2 regions of the Nonomuraea gerenzanensis genome follow, and region 2 is predicted to be linked to the other one. Evidence: riboswitches for the same ligand, from Rfam matches in the RefSeq annotation. Region 2 holds a riboswitch; the other holds the start of a gene.

Region 1 (4,408 bases), 510 kb from region 2:
GCACGTCGGCCATCCGGTACGCGGCCAGCGAGCGCGGGTAGTCGTCGTTGACGTTGAGTATCAGCGGGTCCCAGTCCTCGGTGGCGTACTCGTCCTCGATCTGCTGGGCGCAGCGCTGCACCGAGGCGGTGTACTCGCGGTACTCGGGCAGGTCGTGGCGGCTGGGGTAGGCGAAGGCCAGGTGCACGACGCGGCCGTGCCACTCGGGGTGGGCGGCGAGGAACTCGCGGTAGGCGATCAGGCCGCGCACGATGTTCTTGGACAGCTCGGTGCGGTCGATGCGGACGATCAGCTTGCGGTCGCCGACCTGGTCCCGCAGGGCGGTCATGTGCGACTCGACGTCGGGCTCGCAGGCCCGCCGCCACAGGGCCTCGCCGTCGACGCCGAGGCTGTGCACGCCGATGCGGGTCGTCCTGCCCTCGTACGTGACGCTGCGCCCCACCCGGTCGGCCTCCGCGCCCAGGAGCCGCTCGCAGCAGTCCATGAACGCCTGCGCCCACCTGTCGGTGAGGAACCCGGCGTGATCGGCCCCCAGGATGCCTTCCAGGACCTCGCCCGCCACGTCGTCGGGCAGCAGGGAGAAGTATTCGGGCGGCGCCCACGGGGTGTGGCTGAAGTGCGCGATGCGCAGGTCGGGCCGCTCGGCGCGGAGCATGGCGGGGGTCAGCGTCAGGTGGTAGTCCTGCACCATCACGCGGGCGCCGTGCCCGGACTCCTCGGCCAGCGCCAGCGCGAAGGCGCCGTTGTAGTCGCGGTAGGACTCCCACTCGCGCTCGAACCTGGTGCCGAAGTTGGGGGAATTGGGGATGTCGTAGAGCAGGTGGTTGACGAACCACAGGGTGGAGTTGGCCACGGCGTTGTAGGCGCGGTGGAAGGTGGCGGGCGGGATGTCCAGCATCCGCAGCGGCCCCGTGTCGTAGCCGGCGTGGTCGATGCGGCCGCCCGCGGCCAGGCGGACGGCGCTGCGGTCGCCGTCGGACAGCGCGGCGCAGACCCAGAGCACGCCGTCGTCCTTGGCCACCCCCGACAACCCGGAGACGAGGCCGCCGCCGCCGCGCCGCATCGTCAGCTCACCGTCGTCGGAGACGGTGAAGGAGACAGGCCCTCTGTTGGAGGCCAGCAGGACGCTGTTCATCGAGCACCCCCGGAGATGCCCCCGCCTTCGGACGGGGAGGGAACGGGACCCCTGCGGGGCAGGGCAGAGGCGGGTGGTCCGCTGTCGTCGGGCTCCCTTCCATCGCGTTCGGGAAGGGAAGTAGGCAACTCGGCTCCCTTCGATCATAGGATCCCAGCTATGGCGCTTGATGAGCTAACCGAGGAACTCGCCCGCTCCGCTGCCGCGGGAGATCATCGTGCACTTGGCGAGCTGCTCGCGCGGATCGAGCCGGACGTGATGCGGCACTGTGCCCGGATCCTCCCCTATCACCAGGACGCGGAGGAGGCCTCGCAGGACACGTTGCTGGCGGTGGCGCGTAACATCGGCCGGTTCGAGGGGCGGGCCAGGTTCAGCACGTGGTTGCACATCGTGACGGCCAACTGCGCGCGTACGACGTACCGGTCGCTGAAGCGCAGGGCGGCCGAGCAGACCTCCGACGAGCTGCCCATGCAGAAGCCGGACGTGCGGCGGGTCAGCGTGATCGCGGGCTCGCGGCTCGACCTGCTCGACGCGATGGAGGCGCTGGAGGCCGACAAGCCGGACCTGGCGCAAGCCCTCGTGTTGCGCGACATCGTCCAGCTCGACTACAACGAGGTGGCCGAGCAGCTGAACATCCCGCTGGGCACGGCGAAGTCGCGGATCCATCAGGCCCGTAAATACGTGCAGGGTGTGCTGGGCGAGGACTATCGCTGAGACTGCTTGTCTCGCATGTTGAGACGGGTGGTAATTTCGGGCACTTAAGCGGGTAGAGTCCATTTCAACAACTTCATATTGCTCATCCAGAGGGGTGGAGGGACCGGCCCTGCGAAGCCCCGGCAACCCTCCCGGCTTTCGACTCGCGACCTGGCGAGGCCGACCGGGACAAGGTGCCAATTCCGGTTCGCGGTCAAGGTGGCCGTGGGCGAAGATGAGGGAAGGCCTCGCTTCATGTCGCTCGACTTTGGTCCTGCCGTCGCTCTGTCCTGCCGCGAGTGCGGCGCCCGCTACCCGCTGGGCCCCAGCTTCGCGTGCCAGGAGTGTTTCGGGCCGCTGGAGGCGGCCTACGACTTCGGTGACGTGACCCGCGCGGAGATCGAATCGGGTCCCGCCAACATCTGGCGTTACCGCTCGCTGCTGCCCGTTCCCTCGGACGTGGCCAGTAAGCCGAATATGAACCCCGGTTGGACGAAATTGGTCAAGGCCGGAAACCTGGGCCGCGCGCTCGGCATCAAGTCCCTTTACGTGAAGGACGACTCCGGCAACCCCACCCACTCCTTCAAGGACCGGGTCGTGGCCATGGCCGTCGAGGCGGCGCGCAACTTCGGCTTTCACACGCTCTCCTGCTCCTCCACGGGCAACCTCGCCGGCGCCGTCACCGCCGCCGCCGCGCGGGCCGGGCTCGACGCGTGCGTGTTCATCCCGGCCAACCTGGAGCAAGCCAAGATCACCATGGCGCGCGTGTTCGGCGGGCGGCTGATCGGCATCGACGGCACCTACGACGAGGTCAACCGGTTCTGCTCGGAGCTGATCGGCGACCCCATGGGCGACAAGTGGGGCTTCGTCAACGTGAACCTGCGGCCGTACTACGCCGAGGGCTCCAAGACGCTCGCGTACGAGATCGCCGAGCAGCTCGGCTGGCGGCTGCCGGAGCAGATCATCATCCCCATCGCCTCCGGCTCGCAGCTCACGAAGATCGACAAGGGCTTCAAGGAGCTGATCAAGCTGGGCCTGGTGGAGGACACCCCGTACAAGGTGTTCGGGGCCCAGGCCGCCGGGTGCTCGCCGGTCTCCACCGCCTACAAGGCCGGCCACGACGTCGTGCAGCCGGTCAAGCCCGACACCATCGCCAAGTCGCTGGCCATCGGCAACCCCGCCGACGGGCCGTACGTGCTGGACATCGCCCGGCGCACCGGAGGTGGCGTCGAGGACGTCACGGACGCCGAGATCGTGGCCGCGATGAAGCTGCTGGCCTCGACCGAGGGCATCTTCGCCGAGACCGCCGGCGGGGTCACCGTCGGCGTGCTGAAGAAGCTCACCGAGAGCGGGGTGCTCGACCCCGAGGCGGAGACCGTGGTGCTCAACACCGGCGACGGGCTGAAGACGCTCGACGTGCTCGGCGGCGAGTCCGTGCAGCCCACGGCCGTGATCAAGCCCTCTCTCGACGCGTTCCGCGCGACTGTCTGACAACCAGGAAAGGCGATTAGTACCATGAGCGTTTCTGTGCGGATTCCCACCATTCTGCGCACATACACCGGGGGGAACGCGGAGGTCAGTGGCGAGGGCGCGACTCTTCGTGACGTGCTCGCCAAGCTCGACTCCGACTACCCGGGGATCGGCGCGAGAATTCTGGATGAATCGGGCAAGATTCGTCGTTTCGTCAACGTTTACGTTGGGGAAGAGGACGTCCGTTTCGCCGAAGGGCTCGACACTCCAGCCCCTGAGGGCACTCAGATCTCCATCATCCCGGCGGTCGCGGGCGGCTGAGCCCGCAGACCCACCCTTGAAGGCGCCCCTAGTGGGCGCCTTCTCCTTTTCCAGGGGCAATTCAACGTTGAACCACCCGTACTGCGAAGAAATAGGCGGTTTGCGGATTGACTCTGTTGCCAAACCCCGTGCCACAGGTATGGTCGAGGGCGATCGTCTGGCTGCTTTTCCGTTAAGTCATACGATTACAGGTCCCGCGGAGGAATGGGCGAGATCTGGGAGACCAGTAAGAGGAGTCGGAAGTGGCGCAGGGCACCGTCAAGTGGTTCAACGCGGACAAGGGCTACGGCTTCATCGCGGTAGACGGTGGTAAAGATGTATTCGTCCATTACTCAGCGATCCTGATGGACGGGTACCGCTCTCTCGAACAGGGGCAGCGTGTCGAGTTCGAGATCACGCAGGGCCAGAAGGGGCCGCAGGCGGAGTCCGTCCGCGCGGTCTGAACGTCGAGCTGGTGTGCACCGGACGGGATCGCACGGCAACGCAGTCCGTGCGAGCCGTCACCTCTCTTTCGCCGACTCGTGTGCGGCGGGTCGCTCCCGCGGCTCGCCGCACCGACTGACTGACCTGGGCGGGAATGCCGGGCGGAGTGGCGTTCGCTTGCACTCGGCAGGGTAGAGTGCTAAACAGTTCGTTGGCACTCTGTGCAGCAGAGTGCCAACGACCGGATCGAGACGATGGGGTCTGCCGCACGGAGATGTGGACCCATGCCGTCGCGGGCGTCGGCTCGGTCCACGACAAGCCACCCTGCATCTGGGAGGTCTAGCCTTATGGCAGCCAAGATGATCG
Region 2 (4,408 bases):
ATCCTGGTCGGGGATGCCGAGCATCTCCGCGATCACGGTGACCGGGAGCGGCTCGGCCACCTCGGCGATCAGGTCGCCGCCGCCCTTGGCCACGTACGCGTCCACGAGGCCCTCGGCGATGGCCCGGACGCGGGGACGCAGCGACTCGACCATGCGCGGGGTGAACGCCTTGGAGACCAGCCGGCGCAACCTGGTGTGCACCGGCGGCTCCACGTCCAGCATGCCCGCTCTGATCACCCGCCAGAACGGCTCCTGGAACTCCGGCTCCGGCGGCCTGCCGAACTCCTCGTGAGTGGCCACGTGCAGGTAGGAGCGGCCCAACCGGCGGTCTCTGAGCAGCGCGTTCACGTCGGCGTGCCGCGCGATGAGCCACTGGCCCGTCGGCTCGAAGTAGCTGACGGGCGCCTCGCGCCTCAGCTCGTCGTAGACCCGGTAGGGATAAGCCACAAAATCCGGATTCCAAGGATCAAAGCCCACTATTTCATCTTAGGAGCGTCCCCCTCATGCTTGGCGTGCCTGCTCCGCATCCTGATGTTGAGCAGCTCCACGACGACCGAGAACGCCATCGCGAAGTAGATGAAGCCCTTCTCGATGTGCTGCTCCAGGCCCTCCGCGACGAGCACCACGCCGATCAGCACCAGGAACGCCAGCGCCAGCATCTTGATGCTCGGGTGGCTCTCCACGAACCGGCTGATCGGCCCGGAGGCCACCAGCATCACCAGCACGGACACGACGACGGCCGCGACCATCACGCCGATGTTGTTCACCATCCCGACGGCGGTGATCACCGAGTCCAGCGAGAACACGATGTCCAGCACCATGATCTGCAGGATCACCGAGGTGAAGGAGGCGGCGGCGGCCTGCTTGCCGTCCTTGGCCGGCCCCTCCATGCTGTGGTGGATCTCCGTGACGCTCTTGCCCAGCAGGAACAGGCCGCCGAGCAGCAGGATCAGATCTCGTCCCGAGATCTCCTGCCCCAGGACGGTGAACAGCGGCTCGGTGAGCTGGACCACCCACGACAGCGCGAGCAGCAGGAGCAGCCGGCTGATCAGGGCCGCGGCCAGGCCGAGCACCCGCGCCCGGTCGCGCTGTTCGGGGGGCAGTTTGCCGGCCAGGATGGAGATGAAGATGATGTTGTCGATCCCGAGGACGATCTCCAGGGCGACAAGGGTGAAGAAGCCGATCCAGATGTTCGGGTCGGTCACCCAGTCCAACATCTGCTCACCTCCATGACTCAGGGGGACTTGACGGGGGTTTCCCGGTAGCAACGAGTCATGGGCGGCAATAGTTCGCGGTCTTGCGTTTTCCGCCCCGGTGTCGGTTATAGTTCCGGCTGTAGGTCATGAGTGCCAGCGACAAGCCCCGGCTAGCTGGCCGGCAACCCTCGCGTCCGCGGCGGGGTGCCCCGGGTGAAGACCTGGTCCGTCACGAGGTGTGGCGGGCAAGCGCGGGCTCCGTGGCTGCTCCCAGGGGTCCGATGACCCTGCAGGAGGCATGCCGTGTCCACGCTGACGATCTTCGATTCCGCCCGTGACGCCGCCGAGTCCGCTCCCGCCGCCTCGACGAGCCGGCCCATCCCCGCCGTGCTCGGCGCCGACCTGGAGGTGCCCGTCAAGGGCGGCAGGCTGGTCGGGTACGCCAACCTGGACTACGCGGCCAGCGCGCCCTGTCTGGAGCCGGTCAGCGCCGCCGTCGCCGCCGCGCTCCCGGCCTACTCCAGCGTCCACCGCGGCGCCGGCTACGCCTCGCAGCTCACCACCGCCCGCTACGAGCAGGCCCGCCACACGGTCAGGGCCTTCGCCGGCGCCCGCCCCGACGACGCCGTGATCTTCACCCGCAACACCACCGACGCCACGAACCTGCTGGCCGGCTGCCTGCCCGAGGGCACCACCACCGTGGTCTTCGACACCGAGCACCACGCCTCCCTGCTGCCCTGGCCCAAGGCCGTCCGGCTGGCGCCGCCCGCCTTCCCCGGCGAGGCCGTGCGCGCCGCCGACGAGGCGCTGGCCGGGATCGACGGGCCGAAGCTGCTCGTGGTCACCGCCGCCTCCAACGTGACCGGCGAGCTGTGGCCGATCGCCGCCCTGGCGCACATCGCGCACCGGCACGGGGCCCGCATCCTGGTGGACGCGGCGCAGCTCGTACCGCATCGCAAGCTCAACCTGACGGCGCTCGACCTGGACTACGTGGCCTTCTCCGGGCACAAGCTGTACGCGCCGTTCGGCGCTGGGGTGCTGATCGGGCGCCGGGACTGGCTGGCAGAGGGCAAGCCGTACCTCGCGGGCGGGGGCGCGGTGCGCTCGGTCGCGGAGGAGGTCGAGTGGCACGACGACCCGGAGCCGCGGCACGAGGCGGGCACCCCGAACGTGCTGGGCGCCATCGCCCTGGCCGCCGCCTGCGACGCGCTGAGCGCCACCGGGTGGACGGAGCTGGTGCGCGAGGAGGAGCGGCTGATCGCGCGGCTGCGGGCCGGGCTGGCCTCGGTCGCGGGCGTACGGGAGCTGTCGCTGTGGGGGGACGACCACCCGCGGGTCGGCATCGTGTCGTTCACCGTGGCCGGGTACTCGGCCCGCGAGGTGGCCGAGGCGCTGTCCGGCGAGTACGGCATCGGGGTGCGTGACGGCAAGTTCTGCGCGCACCCGTTCGTGCGGCACCTGCTGGAGACGTCCGACGGGGGCTGCGACGACGACACCGCCTCCGCCGTGCGGGCCTCGATCGGGATCGGCACCACGCAGGAGCACGTGGACCGGCTGATCGAGGCCGTGCGTGACCTGGTCGCGCGCCGCTGAGCGCCGTCACCGGTTCGGCGGCTTGCGGTGCTCCGTGGGCTCGTCGGAGACGAGGGCGTCGATGTCCCGCATGTCCTCGTCGTTGAGCCTGCCGGAGCTGGGTGCGCTGGGCTGCCTGGGCACCTCGGGCGCCTCGCCCGGCGTGTGGGCCGGGGTCGTGGGCCCGCCCGCGGGCGTGGTGCCGGCCAGGCCGCCCGCCGTGCCGCTGGTCGTCCCGCCCGGCCGGTACGCGGTGAGCTCCTCCTCGGCCGCACGCCGTTCGGAGCGCCTGCGGAACATCGCGCCGAGGATGCCGTCCAGGCCGATCCGGCCGCCGCCCAGCGCCAGGAACAGCAGGCTGAGCGCGCCGAGCGCGCCGGTGAGCTCCCAGCCGCCCTCGCCGACCATCACGCCCTTGCCACCGTGCACGAACGCGATGGCACCGAGCATGTTGATCAGCAACAGCAGCGCCACCGGGCGTACCAGCAGGCCCAGGATCAGGAAGATGCCGCCGACCGTCTCGACGACCGTGGCGTACCCGGCGGCCAGCTCGGGCATCGGGATGCCCATCTCCCTGAAACCCTGTGTCGTGGCGCCGAGCCCGCTCTGCCACTTCTGCCAGCCGTGCGCCACGAAGATCACGCCGGTCGCGACCCGCGCGATCAGGGCCGCGACATCAAAGAGAACTCTCTTCATGGTGTTTTCTCCCCCCGTTCCCGGTATTCCTCCCCATGTCCGGCTTCACGATGCGTTTCCATACCATCTCTTGACCCGCCCCCGCGCTGGATCACCACCGAGGTCGGTGGCAGCATGGCCCGTATGACGGAACGTGTGGTCGGAATCGGCGCGGGCGCGAAAGAGCTGGCCACCGAGGACATGATCCTCAACATCGGCCCCCAGCACCCGTCCACCCACGGCGTGCTGCGGCTGCGCCTGACGCTCGACGGTGAGCGCATCGCCACCGCCGAGCCGATCATCGGCTACATGCACCGGGGCGCGGAGAAGCTGTTCGAGGTGCGCGACTACCGTCAGATCATCATGCTGGCCAACCGGCACGACTGGCTGTCGGGCTTCGCCAACGAGCTGGGCGTGGTGCTCGCCGCCGAGCGCATGCTGGGCATGGAGCCGCCGGTGCGGGCCGTGTGGGCGCGTACGCTGCTGGCCGAGCTCAACCGGGCGCTCAACCACCTGATGTTCCTCGGCTCCTACCCGCTGGAGCTGGGTGCGATGACGCCGCTGTTCTACTCCTTCAACGAGCGCGAGCGCATCCAGGCCGTGATGGAGGAGATCTCCGGCGGGCGCATGCACTACATGTTCAACCGGGTCGGCGGGCTCAAGGAGGACCTGCCGTACGGGTGGCTCGACCGCGTCTCCGCCACCGTCGCCGAGACCCGCCGCCGCGTCCCCGACATCGAGAACCTCATCCTGCACAACGAGATCTTCGTCGCCCGCACCAAGGGCGTGGGCGTGCTGACGCGCGAGCAGATCATGCAGTACGGCGTCAGCGGCCCCATCGCCCGCGCCTCCGGGGTCGACTTCGACCTGCGCCGCGACGATCCGTACCTGGCCTATCCCGAGCTGCCCGTCAAGGTCGTCACCCGCGGCGCCGGCGACTGCCACGCCCGCTTCGAGGTGCTGCT

Evidence for each region. Region 2 has a riboswitch for S-adenosylmethionine ahead of LCN96_RS55035 (aminotransferase class V-fold PLP-dependent enzyme). Riboswitches for the same ligand answer to the same signal wherever they lie in the genome.
Region 1: another riboswitch for S-adenosylmethionine. It lies ahead of thrC (threonine synthase); the one in region 2 lies ahead of LCN96_RS55035 (aminotransferase class V-fold PLP-dependent enzyme).

What each region holds. Positions count from the first base shown of each region.
Region 1 covers NZ_CP084058.1:11,291,260-11,295,667, reverse strand. Annotated here, with positions in the region: gene LCN96_RS52580 (alpha,alpha-trehalose-phosphate synthase (UDP-forming)) at 1-1,135, opposite strand, end outside; gene LCN96_RS52575 (RNA polymerase sigma factor) at 1,295-1,849, shown strand; SAM riboswitch class I at 1,929-2,070, shown strand; gene thrC (threonine synthase) at 2,084-3,319, shown strand; gene LCN96_RS52565 (MoaD/ThiS family protein) at 3,344-3,619, shown strand; gene LCN96_RS52560 (cold-shock protein) at 3,862-4,062, shown strand; gene groL (chaperonin GroEL) at 4,390-4,408, shown strand, end outside.
Region 2 covers NZ_CP084058.1:11,799,068-11,803,475, forward strand. Annotated here, with positions in the region: gene LCN96_RS55025 (cytochrome P450) at 1-447, opposite strand, end outside; gene LCN96_RS55030 (TerC family protein) at 477-1,217, opposite strand; SAM riboswitch class IV at 1,339-1,454, shown strand; gene LCN96_RS55035 (aminotransferase class V-fold PLP-dependent enzyme) at 1,500-2,789, shown strand; gene LCN96_RS55040 (DoxX family protein) at 2,796-3,464, opposite strand; gene LCN96_RS55045 (NADH-quinone oxidoreductase subunit D) at 3,588-4,408, shown strand, end outside.